3 regions of the Desulfitobacterium chlororespirans DSM 11544 genome follow, and region 3 is predicted to be linked to each of the others. Evidence: riboswitches for the same ligand, from Rfam matches in the RefSeq annotation. Region 3 holds a riboswitch; each other region holds the start of a gene.
The links. A riboswitch is a leader RNA that binds a small molecule or an ion and turns the genes downstream of it on or off. The one in region 3 is predicted to bind molybdenum cofactor.

Region 1: another riboswitch for molybdenum cofactor. It lies ahead of BUA14_RS13230 (Crp/Fnr family transcriptional regulator); the one in region 3 lies ahead of moaA (GTP 3',8-cyclase MoaA).
Region 2: another riboswitch for molybdenum cofactor. It lies ahead of BUA14_RS22955 (heterodisulfide reductase-related iron-sulfur binding cluster); the one in region 3 lies ahead of moaA (GTP 3',8-cyclase MoaA).

Annotation. Positions count from the first base shown of each region.
Region 1 is NZ_FRDN01000008.1:119,978-124,995, reverse strand. Features, by position in the region: gene BUA14_RS13240 (ABC transporter ATP-binding protein) at 1-335, opposite strand, end outside; gene BUA14_RS13235 (FecCD family ABC transporter permease) at 332-1,372, opposite strand; gene BUA14_RS13230 (Crp/Fnr family transcriptional regulator) at 1,379-2,101, opposite strand; molybdenum cofactor riboswitch at 2,219-2,375, opposite strand; gene BUA14_RS13225 (translation factor GTPase family protein) at 2,603-5,018, opposite strand, start outside.
Region 2 is NZ_FRDN01000016.1:153,195-158,212, reverse strand. Features, by position in the region: gene glyS (glycine--tRNA ligase subunit beta) at 1-918, opposite strand, end outside; gene glyQ (glycine--tRNA ligase subunit alpha) at 920-1,810, opposite strand; gene BUA14_RS28160 (hypothetical protein) at 1,900-2,037, opposite strand; gene BUA14_RS22960 (DUF2325 domain-containing protein) at 2,204-2,509, opposite strand; gene BUA14_RS22955 (heterodisulfide reductase-related iron-sulfur binding cluster) at 2,511-2,951, opposite strand; molybdenum cofactor riboswitch at 3,078-3,210, opposite strand; gene BUA14_RS22950 (nucleoside-triphosphatase) at 3,289-3,807, opposite strand; gene BUA14_RS22945 (class I SAM-dependent methyltransferase) at 3,808-4,506, opposite strand; gene BUA14_RS22940 (DUF364 domain-containing protein) at 4,522-5,018, opposite strand, start outside.
Region 3 is NZ_FRDN01000005.1:413,910-418,927, reverse strand. Features, by position in the region: gene BUA14_RS07855 (NYN domain-containing protein) at 1-526, opposite strand, end outside; gene BUA14_RS07850 (MogA/MoaB family molybdenum cofactor biosynthesis protein) at 652-1,152, opposite strand; gene BUA14_RS07845 (MOSC domain-containing protein) at 1,152-1,586, opposite strand; gene moaC (cyclic pyranopterin monophosphate synthase MoaC) at 1,632-2,123, opposite strand; gene moaA (GTP 3',8-cyclase MoaA) at 2,126-3,097, opposite strand; molybdenum cofactor riboswitch at 3,170-3,296, opposite strand; gene mobA (molybdenum cofactor guanylyltransferase) at 3,492-4,115, opposite strand; gene fdhF (formate dehydrogenase subunit alpha) at 4,375-5,018, opposite strand, start outside.

The DNA.
Region 1 (5,018 bases), on a different contig from region 3:
CGGAAGGTGCTGATATAAGGAGCACGGCCCATCACCACAAAATCGCGTATGGAATAACCATAGGCCGGGTTATGGATCTGGGGAACATAACCGATATAGCGGGCTATGGCTTTGCGGTTCATTTTCGGCAAAGGTATCCCTTCGATGCGGATATTGCCCCGATCCAAAGTATTAAACCCGGCGATACAGTTCAGCAGCGTCGATTTGCCGGCACCGTTAGGCCCGATAATGGACAGTATCTGCCCCGGGGAGATCGTAAAGTTAACATCTTTCAACACAGTCTTGCCGCTGGGGTAAGCGAAGGCTGCCTGATTGACTTCCAATAAGCTGTTCATTTTATTTTCATCCTCTGCTTAAATAATAGCCAACCGTAAAGAGGTGCACCGATGAATCCGGTGAGAATGCTCAGGGGAATTTCACCGCTGGTCACAGTGCGGGCAACCGTATCGACCACCAGCATAAATGAGGCTCCCACGAAGATGGATAAGGGAATGACCCGGGTATTATCCGGCCCAACCAGCATCCGGCAGAGATGGGGAACAACCAGGCCAATCCAGCCTACAGTACCGCTGATGCATACCGCACAAGCCGTAGTGACGGTGGAACAAACAATGGCCAAGCCGCGGATCACCCTGATATTAATCCCTAATGAACCGGCCTCTTCATCTCCCAGAGAGAGAATATTGATGCGCCACCGTACGGCTATCAATAAGGCCATGCTGATCAGCATCGCCGGCACAATCATCATGACGTCACTCATGGAGGTGGTGGCCAGGCTGCCCATTTGCCAGAAGACGATCTCCGGCAGCTGGGTTTCCGGGTCTGCCACATATTTCAGCAATCCCAGAGCGGAGCTCATAAAGCCGGCGACAATAATTCCCGCCAGCACCAGAATTAAGTTGGAGCTGTTTCTCAGCAACTTGGGAATGGTTGTGGTAATGGCTACGGCCAGCAGCCCGCCCAGGAGGGCACAGATCTGGATTCCCCCCGCATCCAGGCCGTTTAAGATGGCCATGGCCGCTCCCACACAAGCGCCGGAAGACACCCCCAAAAGATCGGGGGAGACCAGGGGATTTTTGAATATTCCCTGATAGGTTGTCCCGGAAATGGCAAGACCGGCTCCCACTAATAAAGCGGCGAAAACCCGGGGCAACCGCACCTGAAAGACCACATCCGCCATGGCGTCGGTCCAGGTCTGCTGCAAATCCCAAAAAGCGGAAAGCAGTATTTTCACCACATCAATTATGGACAATTCATAACGGCCCAGGCAAAGAGCGGTCAGGCTTAAGGCAACGGTCAAAACACCGGTCCCCAGGATGGCACCCAGCTGCCAGGGCTGATTATTGGTTCGCTTTAATTCGATGATCAGCACCCCACATCAAATAGCTTTCAAAAACGTATTTGTCTTATCCTGTTCCGGTGATTCCCTTTTAACTTCACAAGACAACATCTCAAAATAGTTCCGGTCAAAGCGCAGCAGACCATCATCCCGCATCTTGCCCAGCTCTTTGGACATGGCACTGCGGTTTAAACAAAGAAAATCCGCCAATTCCTGTCTGGAAAAACGGATAGTGAAGCTGTTTTCTCCCTTTTCCTGAACACAGTAAGAGAAAAAAGCCAGCAATTTTCCCCTGATACTCCGTTGTGATAAACATTTGAGTTTGCGGCTCTGAGTGACTGCCTCCGCCGCAATAATTTTCAGGAGATTTTCCAGCATCTTGCCGCGAATACTGCAGCTTTTATTGCAGTTGGTATAGATGGTTCCGCAATTCAGCAATAGAATCTCCGACGGTTCCGCCGCGACAAAGGAGGTGAGATAGCTGGGCCTTTGGGCACAGACACAGCTGCCGGCCATGGTATCCCCCCGGTGCAGTTCCGCCAGAATGCTCCTGTTCCCGAAGGCATCATCATCCTCGATATACACCCTTCCCTGCAGAATAACACCCATGGAAACAGCGGGCTGACCCGCCTCAAAAACCTTTTCACCCTTTTTGTACCTCTGGACCCTGGTCAGCAGGCATTTGCCAATCTCCTGGAGCTCATCATCGGAAAAGTGACTCAGAAATTCCACCGAACGCATTGCGGAAAGACAGTCTGCCATCCTTTTTCCCCCTTCTCTCGTCTAAGGCCTCTACGGAACCCTTGGCCAGCAAAAGCAAAAACAACAGCAAAAGCGCACTTTCGCTCACAATCGAAAATGCGCCTAAAATCCCATCATTCTGGGTCTTTGCACCTTTCTTTCCTGCCGTATCCTGAACAGGATGCCGCATTTACGGGAGGCCGGTACATTTCTATGCCGACCCTGTGAGCCTTTGCTCAGATCGCCCCAGCATAGCATGGCTTTAGCGGGAAACGATTCGAAAGATTCCACTATTCTGTTGGGTTTCTATGCAATGGATTATGACACAACCACTCATAACATAAATAATTACAACAGGAATGATTATAAAGCTAACAAACTCAACACAATTTTCTCTGATATAAGCAAGTATAACACAACTCCCTGTCCATGTCGGTTGCATTTCCAACAGACTTATAGCAAATACCCCTTCATCGCTAAATATATTGCTGAATATATTTAAAGATGAAGGGGTATTGAGAGCTAATCCTTCTCTCTTTTAAGGAACTCTTTCATCTGCTGTTCGCTTTCGGCAGATAAGGCATCCTTCAGATAATGCCGGGTTGGCGTTTGTTGTGCCTGATAAGCCTCGATGACCTGTTTATTGGCCATTATGACTTCTTCCTTCAAGTCTCGGGCGGATAATAAGGCACATCCTGCCCCTCTGATAATGATCTGCTGCAGGCCATCGGAGGTAGCCACGGTGATCTTATACTTTTTCTGATGATCATAAGCAAATCTTTCAATATATTGATCCGCGGTTTGCGCTTCTTTGGTATAGACCATCAGGATATTATGATAATCGATGGCTTCCTCAGGATGCCCCTGAACACGATAAGCATCGAAGACGACGATAATCCGGCACTTGCGAATCCCCTGATAATTGCTGAGGATATCAAGAAGCCTTATCCTGGCTCCATCCATATTATCCTGAGCAAGCTCTTTCAGTTCCGGCCAGTCAAAGATAATATTATAGCCGTCCACGAGCAGATATTCTGCTTGGCTTTCTTTAGGTTTGTTTAAATCAGCAGGTGGTCTATAATAGCTTTCCGCAGCTTTTTTCCGTTTCTGCCAAAGGGATTTTTTGCCTTGGTTGGCATAATAGGTCTGGTTGAGGATCCTGTCGATCTCCTCGGGGTCGATCCACCTTTCCTCGGCATAGGGTATCTGAAGATGAGATTCTGCTTCTATGAATTCACTCTCTTTGGCGAAACAGCTCTCCACATGCATATGTTCCTTGACTTGATACCAGGGGACCAAAAAGCCGGAACCCTGGGCACAAAATACGGAATCGGCAGGATTATCCACATCCCTTTCCGGGTCGTACCCAGCCATGGCTATGACCTCATCGGGATTATGGCAGGGTTCATAGCCCTTCAGACTGCAAAAAAGCCTGCCCAGACCTTTGCTGTAAGCCATGACCTCCTGCTGATAGTTTCTCATCGTTGCCACGGGAGCACTTCCAGTAAGGGTTGCCCGCTCCCCTTCGATCTGGGCAAGCTGGCAAGTTCCATGCATTTTTTCCACATCGTTCATGGCCCGCCCCACCATTTTTTCCGGCAATTCCAGCTGGAAAGCATAATAAGGCTCCAGGAGCATGGACTCCGCTTCCATTAAACCCTGACGCACCGCGCGATAGGTGGCCTCTCTGAAGTCACCGCCCTCGGTATGCTTGGTATGGGCCCGGCCTGACACTAAGGTGATTTTTAGATCGGTAATCGGTGACCCTGTGAGAACTCCCTTATGAACTTTTTCTTCCAGATGAGATAAAACGAGTCTTTGCCAGCTTTTGCTTAAGCTATCCTCGCTGCATTCCGACCCGAACTGAAGGCCGCTTCCCCGCTCCCCCGGCTCCATTAATAGGTGGACCTCCGCATAATGCCGCAAGGGTTCAAAATGCCCTACTCCTTCCACGGCATTACCAATGGTTTCTTTATAAACAATCCTCCCTGATCCGAAGGACACCTCCAGGCCAAACCGGCTCCGGATCAGGCTTTGCAGGATTTCCAGCTGGACCTCGCCCATCATCTGCACCTGGATCTCCCTGAGTTCCTCATCCCAGACCACCTGCAAGCCTGGGTCTTCTTCCTCCAGCTGACGCAGCTTAGGCATCATCACCTGGGGATCACAGCCTTCCGGAAGGATCATTTGATAAGCCAATACGGGTTCCAAGAGAGGGGCATGGGCGGCGGCCTCCGTGCCTAAGCCTTCTCCCGGTTTGGTTAGGGTAAGCCCTGTTACCGCACAGACCGAACCTGCTTCCACTTCATTGACTGCCTCGAATTTTTTCCCGGAATAGATGCGAATCTGGTTAACCTTTTCTTCCCATACTCCATTGCTTAAACTCTCCCTTACCTTGAGCCTTCCGCCGGTGATCTTCAGATAGGTAAGGCGATTGCCCTGTTCGTCCCTGCCTATTTTGAATACTTTAGCCCCAAAGCTTTCCGGATAGGCCGGCAGGTGAGCATAATCCACAATACCCTGGAGCAATTCCTCGACACCCTCCAGCTTTAAAGCGGAACCGAAAAAGCAGGGGTACACTTTGCGCTTCCTAATCCCTTCCCTGATCAGGGGGATCTCAATATGTCCCGTATCCAGATAAGCGTCCAGCAGCAGTTCATCACATAATGCCAGCTGGTCATAGAAATCAGCGGATTCAGGTTGTCCAAAGTCAAGGCAGCCGTCGCTGAGCTGGCTTTTTAATTCACTCAGCAGCTTTTCTTGATCCGTACCCACCTGGTCCATTTTATTGATGAATAGGAAGACCGGTATCTGATAAATATCCAGCAGGTGCCATAAGGTCCTGGTATGCCCCTGTACTCCATCGGCTCCGTTGATCACCAAAATGGCATAATCCAGTACCTGGAGGGTTCTTTCCATCTCCAGGGAAAAATCCACA
Region 2 (5,018 bases), on a different contig from region 3:
ATCATCCCCATTGCGTACGGTAATGAAATAGGGAAGCAGCTTGCCTTCTTTATCCCGTACGGGGAAATAGCGCTGATGCTCTTTCATCGGAGTGGTGATCACCGGTTCCGGCAGATGCATATAGTTCGAAGCCACTTCGCCGAGCAGAGCGGTAGGATATTCGATGATATGGGTTACTTCATCCAAAAGATCGTCATCCTTTTCCACATCTCCGCCCACTTTAGCGGCGAGGGCATGGATTTGCTCCCAGACGGATTGGCGGCGCTGCTCCGGGTCCACCATGACAAAGGCCTGCAGCATTTGTTTTTCATAGTCCGCCGGATTATCCAAAGTTACAGGTCCGCCTAAGGTACGATGTCCCCGGGAGGCTTTTCCTGCTACCAGCCCCACAAACTCAAAGGGGATGACCTCACTGCCAAATAAGGCAACGATCCAGCGAATGGGGCGGGCAAAGCGGAACTCCAGATCGGCCCAGCGCATGGGCTTGGGAAAATGCAGTCCGGTGATCAGATCGGTGCAAAGCTTGGGTAATAATTGCAAAGTAGACTGGCCCAGCTCAAATTTCCGGGCATAGACATAGGACACGCCGTTTAATTCCTGAACGAAAAGATCCTTGGGCTCCACCCCTTGCCCCCGGGCAAACCCTTGAGCAGCCTTGGTAGGGTTCCCCTCCGCATCATAAGCCGCTTTGACGGCAGGCCCTTTGACCTCTGCTGTAAAATCCGTTTGTTTTTCGGCCAGGCCTTGAATAAGCACGGCAAAACGCCGGGGTGTAGTGTAAACTTTCAGGTCTTGATAATCCAGACGCAGATCCTGACAGTGTTTTTGGGCTTGCTCACGAAGTTGGTTCAGCACTCCCGGGGCAAATTTCGCCGGGATCTCTTCTGTGCCAATCTCTAAGAGAAAATCCTTAGCCATCTTATTCGGCCTCCTTTCCGGACTGTTCTTTGAGTAAGGGGTAGCCTAAGCGTTCACGTTGCTCTACATAGGCCTGAGCGCAAAGACGGGCCAAATTGCGGACCCGGGCGATATAGCCCGTTCGCTCGGTCACACTGATGGCTCCGCGGGCATCGAGAAGGTTGAAGGTATGGGAGCATTTCAGGACATAGTCATAAGCAGGAAGGACCAATCCTTTCTCCACGATCCGAATGGCTTCCTTCTCATACATTTCAAACCAGGTTTGCAGGGCTTCTACATCGGCGGCTTCAAAATTGTAATGAGAATAATCGATTTCGTTTTGGAGGTAGATATCGCCGTAAGTGATATCTCCTACATACTCAATATCATAGACACTCTCTTTGTTTTGAATATACATGGCCAAACGCTCGAGACCATAAGTGATCTCGGCACAGACCGGTTTGCAGTCAATCCCCCCGCATTGTTGAAAGTAGGTGAACTGAGTAACTTCCATGCCATCCAGCCAAACTTCCCAACCTAACCCCCAGGCCCCCAGAGTCGGAGACTCCCAGTTGTCTTCCACAAAGCGAATATCATGCTCTTTGGGATTAACGCCTAAACGCTCCAGACTTTGCAGATAGAGCTCCTGAATATTATCCGGCGAAGGCTTAATAATGACTTGGTATTGGAAATAATGCTGTAAACGGTTGGGGTTTTCCCCATAGCGTCCATCCGTAGGACGACGGGAAGGCTCGATATAAGCCACTTTCCATGGTTCAGGCCCCAGGGCACGTAAAAAGGTGTTGGGATTAAAGGTTCCGGCGCCTTTTTCCATATCATAAGGCTGAGCAATGATGCACCCTTGTTCTCCCCAAAATTGATTCAGGGAAAGGATCATGTCCTGAAATTTCATGGTTAACCTCCCTATTTTTTACTACCTAATCTCTTGAGCTACCACATTAAAGAAAACTTGGCTAGGTGAAGGCGGCTGCCTGGTTGCCTTTATGCTTCCTGTAAAGCAAAAAACTCCCGCCCCGTAGCTTTCGCTACAGGGACGAGAGTATCCTTCCCGCGGTTCCACCCTGCTTGATCTCCATATAAGCCACCTGGTTCCCAAACTCCTGAAAAGGCAGCTTTCAAGGAAATCCTCCTTCTTTAAAACGTGCTCCAAGTGCCCTGATCCGCTTACCCGTCTGGTTTCCACCCTGCCAAACTCTCTTAAGGGATACCCGAATCTTCCTCTCATCATCGCACCATAGGATTCAATTTGGAAATAATTATAGTATGATTTGGTTCTTTTGTCAAACTAAGCTATCCTAATCCCATGCTCTTTTTCAATCATAGTCAGCACTGAAGCAAGTCCCTTCGCCTGGGAGTAGTAGATCTTCTTATTATATTTTCTGGCCACATCTTTGGCATCCCACATGCTGGAATGGGAACAGACCATTTGCACGATAATCACACAATCTGTGTCCTTGATGAGATTTTCCAGTACCTTTTTGTTGTTTTTTTTGGGTACGCCGTCGTGGAAGCGCAGTTCGATATTTTTCAGCTTGCCCATGGATTTGCTGTGCCGCTCAAAATTATATCCGCCTATGATCGCTAACTTCATTTTACCAAACTCCTTCCTGTAAAGTCTGGATACTCGATTTCTTTTCATTGCTCGTCTCAGCCTCATTGTATTGAAACTCATCACAAGGTTCAGAAAGCAGGATAACTTCGAAGTTTCCGCCATACCGGCGATATTTATGCTGGAAGTTATAAAAACAACGGGGACAACTTGTCACGATCTTCTTTATTTTCAACTCATGCCAAGCCGTAATATTTCTTTGGCTTATTAAATCTGAAAGCTCTCCATAGCCCAATTGGCAGGCTTTATCCCCACAACACCACTGATCTTTACCCAGAACGGCAAAATCGATTTTTCTATCCCTAAGCAACTGCATACAGACCATGTTCCATTCCCATTTTGATCTGTCAGCAAAGGAATTACATCCGGGAAAAAACAAATATTCGGCATCAGGTCTTTCTGCAAAAGTCGGTATCCCCAACATTTTTATACAATTTAGTCCCATCGTTGACCAACCTTCTTTCTCCGTGTTTGCGGACTCCAATCCAACCGCCCTTTAAAACGCTAAAAGGCTCCACTTTAACGAAAGTGGAACCTCTATTAAACCCAACATATTGGGAATCCACCTCCTTTTCAAACGTGAAGGCATAGCCATTTCTGGATATACCCCGAGGGCATACAGCCCTGGCCGACCAACCATGGATGACTCTTTAGGTTGTTCCGGCTCGGAGATCATTATGAAATTTTTCTCAATTATTATTTTCATTATATATTGAGTTTAGTTATGTTTCAATAGGTTTTGATCATATTGATTTTAATCATTAAAAACACTGCTGCAGATATAAAGCAATGATGAGAGGGAGAGCATCCCGATTTTCCCGACACACAGAAACCAGCTTTACCTTGGGATGGCATCTTATCCGGTCTGTCCAGCCGCTGCTGGCCTGCTTGAGCACGCCAAGAATCGGAACCGGACCTTCTATGGCCGCTAAGATCTCCTGCTGAAAGACAAGAGCTTCCCGCTCCAGACTGCCGCATTCATCCATCACGATAAGCCGGGCCTGGTTTCCGGCACAGCGAACGAGCTCTGCCCCATACCCATCGAACCGCTCCGTAAAGACTTGGGGGGGACTATTTTCACAAAAATGAACCACACTGTTTTCTTCCTGATAGACTTTCTCTCCCGAGGCCGCAGCCAGATAAAGCCGCCGGTTGGGAGAACCTCTGTCCGGGCCAAAGTAGGTTCTGAATCCTGCGTAGGTTACGTTGCAAAGAGCCAGTGCCTTATCGACGATAGTACTTTTGCCCACTTGGATCTCACCGGTCAAAAAGATGTGCATTTACAGCCTCCCTTCGATTTCAAATATTCCTACAGCCTTTTGGCGCGGCAGATAGAAGGGAAAATCTTCTTTGCCTGTTTCCACAAGACGTTCCGATAGAAAATCTTCCAAATCTCCGGGGTTGATATCATGGGATTGAGTCCTGATAAAGTCCCGGGCATCTTCCTCCGACCGGAAGGGCTGGCCAAATTCAAAAGCCGTTTCGGTAAGGGAATAAGGTATGCCCTTGCTGTTCAAATTTTCCTCTACCTCTTCAGACGTGTTTTTCTGGAATTTCCGATACTTTTCCGGATAGAGCTCTGTCTGGCTCTTTCTGCCCACCACAGCGATAAGTCTTTTACAGCGGGGCAAGAATTGTTCCAACTCACGACTGCCGAAAAAACTGATAAAGATAACATCCCACCGCTCCTCGATGGCGTTGCAATCCATCAGCACAGGGGTGATATTTCTGATCTTTTCAGCCTGAATCCTTTGTCTAAGCATCTCAATGGCATAGGGATGACTGTCGATGCAGGTAATGCGGTCAATGTATTTGCTCAGTTGTGAATCCACCAGTCCTATTCCGCAGCCAATATCACATAAAGAAGAGTACTCAGCCACTTTAGGGCCTACCAACTCAGCAATATTCTTGAAAAAACCGGTATACCTTTCCGCGTCCTGATACCATCTCACCGTATTTTCATTCCATTCGAAATTCATCCTGCTCCCCCTTGCTTATTTTTTTATCGTCACCTTCTGTCCCGCGGAATATATCTTCACTTTCTCGGCCCCGGCTACGATTCGAAAAGCCCGGGCATTATCTTTAACCATAAAGCCTGAAAGCTCTTGAAGCCCATGCTCAAAAAGTACAGGAGCCAACGGGGTCCCCGGGCCAACCAACGTGATCCGTCGGGCGTTCCTTGACAATTCCAGGAGCCTGGGCAGCGTCTTATCCACTACCGAAGCGCAAGTGATATAGACATAGTCACACTCCGGCAGAATAAACTCACTGGCCGGCAGGGGATAGTCCCCTTCCTCCGGACTCCATTCCAGAATAGAAAGATCGCAGATCGGCTCCAGAAGGCTTTCCAAATGGGGGAAGTGACCCACTACTCCAACCTTTTTACCTTTCACTTCATTCTGGGACATGATAAAGGGGTCGTTCATACGGTCCTCGACCCTTTTGGCATCCGGGAAGACGACACCATGTTCTCTTGCTACTTGAGGATTGT
Region 3 (5,018 bases):
GATCCTTTTCAGGCTCATATTCCTGCGGTCGCTCCTGAGGGAGAAACTCGCCGAAAAAGTCTCCTGAATCACTAAAGGCTTGAAGTTCGTGGTGCATGCTTCCCTTCACGCCAATGACTTTAACATCTTTTCCCCAGGCCCTTACTTTGCGAACTAAAGGCAAAAAATCTCCATCCCCAGTTAGAAGAAGAAACACATCAAAGGTTGCGGTACGGGTCAGCAAGATCTCCTGCGCTTCCAATATGAGCTCCACATCCGCCGCATTCCGCCTTAATCCTGTACTGGCAAAATTGTTCTTTCCGTAAACATGGCGTGTATATACATGAATCTTCTCAAAGGAAGTCTGGGCACGCCAGAATTCTTCCCGATCGAAATTAGCATAGAGATAAATAGCAGATAGAACATAGTCATTTTGTTTAGCATACAGTTGAATGGATTCCATAAGGATTTCCGGAGTTAATTCATAACCTTGTTCAAAGAGTCCAGTCCATATATTTTCATAATCAATAAAAGCAATCGCCTTCAAAACAATGTCACCCCATTTCCACTTTCCCTTACTATAGAGTACGCAGGAAAAGGACAGGAGTGACAAGCAAAAAAAATTTTATATTAAATTGAATCTAAAAAACCTAAAAAATACGCTGAAGATGCCTATTGATGAACAGGCGCAGCACACTCGCTGGCCTCGCCTTTGAGGATCTGAATTCCATGGGGCAAAGCAGGGACAAGAGCTGCCCAACACTCCTTACAGGCCTTAGGCGAACCCGGCATATTGATGATTAAAGTCTGCTTGCGCAAGGCCGCTACTGCCCGGCTCAACATAGCCTTCGGAGTAATTTTGTAGCTTTCATAACGCATCACTTCAGCAATCCCAGGGACCATACGATCCGCAATAGCAATCGTCGCCTCCGGGGTGACATCACGCAGGGAGAAACCTGTGCCACCTGTGGTCAGAATAAGGTCTAAGCCCTCTTCATCAGCCCACTTTTTCATCGTTTGGGCCAAAAGTTCCCGATCATCCGGAAGAATGGTATAGAGAACAACCTCACCGTCAATCTCTTTCACCAGTTCCTTGAGAACAGCACCGGAAAGATCCTCTCTTTGCCCCTGAGATCCTTTATCACTGGCGGTTATAACTCCAACTCTCAACATTACTCCATCACCTCAACACTATCTCCCACACTTATAGGGCCGCCGTCCAGAACACGGATGAAGATCCCTTCCTTGGGCATAACACAGTCTCCCGCTTGATAATAAATAGCACATCGGGTGTGACATTCTTTACCGATCTGTGTCACTTCGCCCACGCCGGTTTCACCAATCTTTAATTTTGTGCCCAAGGGCAGACTAACCAGATCGATTCCTTCGGTGGTTAAATTCTCGGCAAAATCTCCCGGTCCCACATCAAGCCCCATATCCTGCATCTTCTTGATGCTTTCCATCGCCAGCAAGCTTACCTGACGATGCCAATCCCCGCCATGAGCATCTCCTTCGATACCAAAATTAACCTTCAGCACTCCCTCCCCTACATTTTTTTTCCGCATCCCTTTTTTCTCACTTGTACAGACTGCGATAATCTTCGCCATTATCGTTCCTCCTAATTCGCTTCAAATTAATTCGAATTTATCCCTTTAAATTATGCCCTTTAAGTGGTCTTCACGAATAAAGTGCCCGCTCTTGCCGCCGGTTTTCTCCATAAGCCGGATATCGCCGATGACCATGGTCTTGTCAATAGCCTTGCACATATCGTAAATAGTTAAGGCAGCAACACTGACAGCCGTAAGAGCTTCCATCTCAACCCCGGTTTTACCCGTGACTTTGACAATTCCTTCGATTTCTATGGTTCCGGGAGGAACAATTTCGAAATTCAGCTTTGCCCCTGTAATAGCCAGAGGGTGACACATGGGAATCAGATTTGAAGTTTGTTTGGCTGCCATGATTCCCGCGACCTGGGCCACCGCCAACACATCCCCTTTGGCAATCTGTCCTGAGCGAATCCTCTCCAAAGTCTCCGCCTGCATTTCTACTCTACCCCGGGCAGTAGCCACTCGGGTCGTCTCCGCCTTATCTGAGACATCCACCATACGTGCCCGGCCTTCTTCATCAAAATGTGTCAGTTCCATAATTATCCTCCAATCTGGGACATAATCCGTTGATCCTGCCAAGCCTGATCATTCATATGATGTTCAGCCGGCTTATTCCAAATCGCTTGGGCAAAAACATCCCTGACTTCATTATCACTCTTGTTGGAGCGAAGCACTTCACGAAAATCCACTTCTTTGGAACTGTGCAAGCACAGGCGCAGCTTCCCGTCGGGAGTCAGGCGAATTCGATTGCAAGTGCTGCAGAAATGTTTGCTGATAGCGCTGATAAAGCCCACACTGCCCTTAAAGCCCTCTGAAGTGATATATTCTGCAGGACCTCCCCCTTGAATATCGTGAGTGGCTTTAAGGCCCTCTAAACCCAGTATTGCTTTCATCTCATCGATAGATACAAAATCACTGCGCTTATCCGAGCTGATTCCGATCGGCATCAATTCGATAAAGCGAACATGAAGCGGATAGTCACGAGCTAATTCCATAAAACGGGGCAGCTCATGGCTATTGAAATCACGAACAACCACCACATTAAGCTTAACCGGATGCAGCCCTACTTCGAGAGAGCGGTGTATTCCCTGAAAGACTTTCTTAATATCCCCACCACGGGTAAGTTCCCGGAACCTATCTTCATTGAACGTATCCAGGCTTATATTGACCCGATTAACTCCCGCCTTTTTCAGATCTTCTGCCATGTCCGCAAGAAGTATCCCATTGGTGGTCAGCATCAAATCTTCCACTCCTGGAATTTGCGAGGCATTCTGCAAAAATTCCAGGACTCCGGACCTAATTAAGGGTTCCCCGCCGGTGATGCGGAACCGTCTAAAGCCTAAGGTAGTGCTAATCCGCATGACACGCAGTATTTCCTCATAGGTTAAGATGCGCTCATGAGGAATCCATTGAACTCCTTCAGCGGGCATGCAATATTTACATCGTAAATTGCAGCGATCTGTAATGGAAATCCTCAGGTATTCGATCTGGCGCCGATATTGATCTTGCATAGATTCCCCTCACCTTCACGTTCATTATTCCACAAAATAAATAAGCCCCACGGTCTGTAAAACCGCGGAGCTCCCGCATACCCTACAGACTCCTTTCCAAATGGGAGGCATTACTGTTTCCAATAATACCCGGTGCAGAATGCACGACTGGCAAACCATAGCTCACTTTAGGTTTCCAGTTTCGGAGCACATAAACATATTCTATTTGCTCATCATACCATATTTAAAAAAAATTATAGAAGAATGTACTACTTGTAGTATACACCATTTTGGAGATTGCAAAAAGAGGTTCAAAGGAATAATATTTCTTAATCCTTATTAATATTTCTTAATATATTCCAGATAAATAACATTTTTTCCATTAAAAATAATAAAGAATGTTCTTTTTACAGCATTAATTACTCTGACTATTATGTTGCCGCAGCTCCAGGCACTCTTGAGGCGTATTCATATTGCTTAAAAAAAGATGCATTGCGGGAAAATCTCGGAAATCCTTTTCCCTTATATAACGCACTCTGCTGTATTGCTGAACAAGCTTTGTCAGTTTAAGATGCTTTGCCTTTAAGCTCTCGGCAAGCAAAGGGAGGCAATTTTTGTGGTAAAAAGCATGCAGAGGGTGAACTCCACCATCAATCTCGGGAACTAAAATATCCTCTCCTTCAATTTCCCCAGCCATAAATCGAATCACCTCTGTATTCAAAAAAGGCATATCGCAAGCAGCAAAAAAGGCATAATCATAGCGGGCTTCTCGCAAGCATGCTTCCAATCCACCTAACGGCCCATGATCCGGATAGTTATCCTTGATCACCTTTACTCCATAGTTAGCGTAAAGCTCCGGATGATTGCTGCTAATCATCACTTCCGCAAAAACCGCATTGAAGACAGCTAAGCTGTGTTCGATGAGCGGTGCCCCATCCCATTCAATAAAAGCCTTGTTGCAACCCATGCGGGAACTTTTCCCACCGGCCAGAATAATCCCGGTCATCGGCAGAAGGGTTTGTCCATAATCAGCACCCATATCATATATCTCCCTTGTCTCTATCAACGTTTAAACTTTTGTCTTATATTGTAACATAGATAGAGAAAACATGCCTAGGGTAGAGCTTTAGAAGGTTTTAGCCATTGCTGCCTTTTTTTGTAACAAAACGAGAGTGCCCCACGCTATATACTGGATATAGCCAGACACTCTCCTATTCTTATCCACTCCGCGGATAAGTCAACTACGCTTCAGATAGAGTTGAAACTCCACCTGAAGCGAGTTTTCTTTATTGCTTAAATTACTTCAGAGCTTCCACACGCACACCACAGACCTTATATTCGTAGGTCTTGGTTACTTTATCATACGCTCCGTTGGTTAAGACATTGGTCGGTGACTCCCTGTAGTGCAGGGTCATAAAGAGCACTCCCGGCGGAACTCGTTTGGTTACCCAAACCTTGGTTACTACTTCGCCGCGGCGGGAAACTACCTTGATTTTCTCTCCATCCTGAATCCCCAATCGCCGGGCGTCCTTAGGATTAAGCTCAGCCAATTCTTCGGGGGCATGCTCATCCAGCGCCGCCGAAAAACGGGTGGAGATGTTATAATGCTGCAGCTTGCGGCCCGTGGTCAGCAGGAATGGGTACTCTTCATCAGGCAGCTCATCCGGCAGTTGATGCTCAATCACCATGAACACGCCTTTACCGCGGGTAAATTTCCCTGCATGCAGGAACTTTGTGCCCAGATGTTCGGCATGGGGAACCGGCCATTGCAGACCTTTTTTGCCCAGACGCTCATAGGTAATGCCGGCAAACTGCGGTGCCAGCGAGGCAACTTCCAGCATAATCTCTGCGGGCGATGGGTAAGTCATCGGGTAACCCATCCGGTTGGCAAGCTCGCAAATGATTTCCCAGTCGGCCTTCGTATTGGCGATCGGCTTAATCG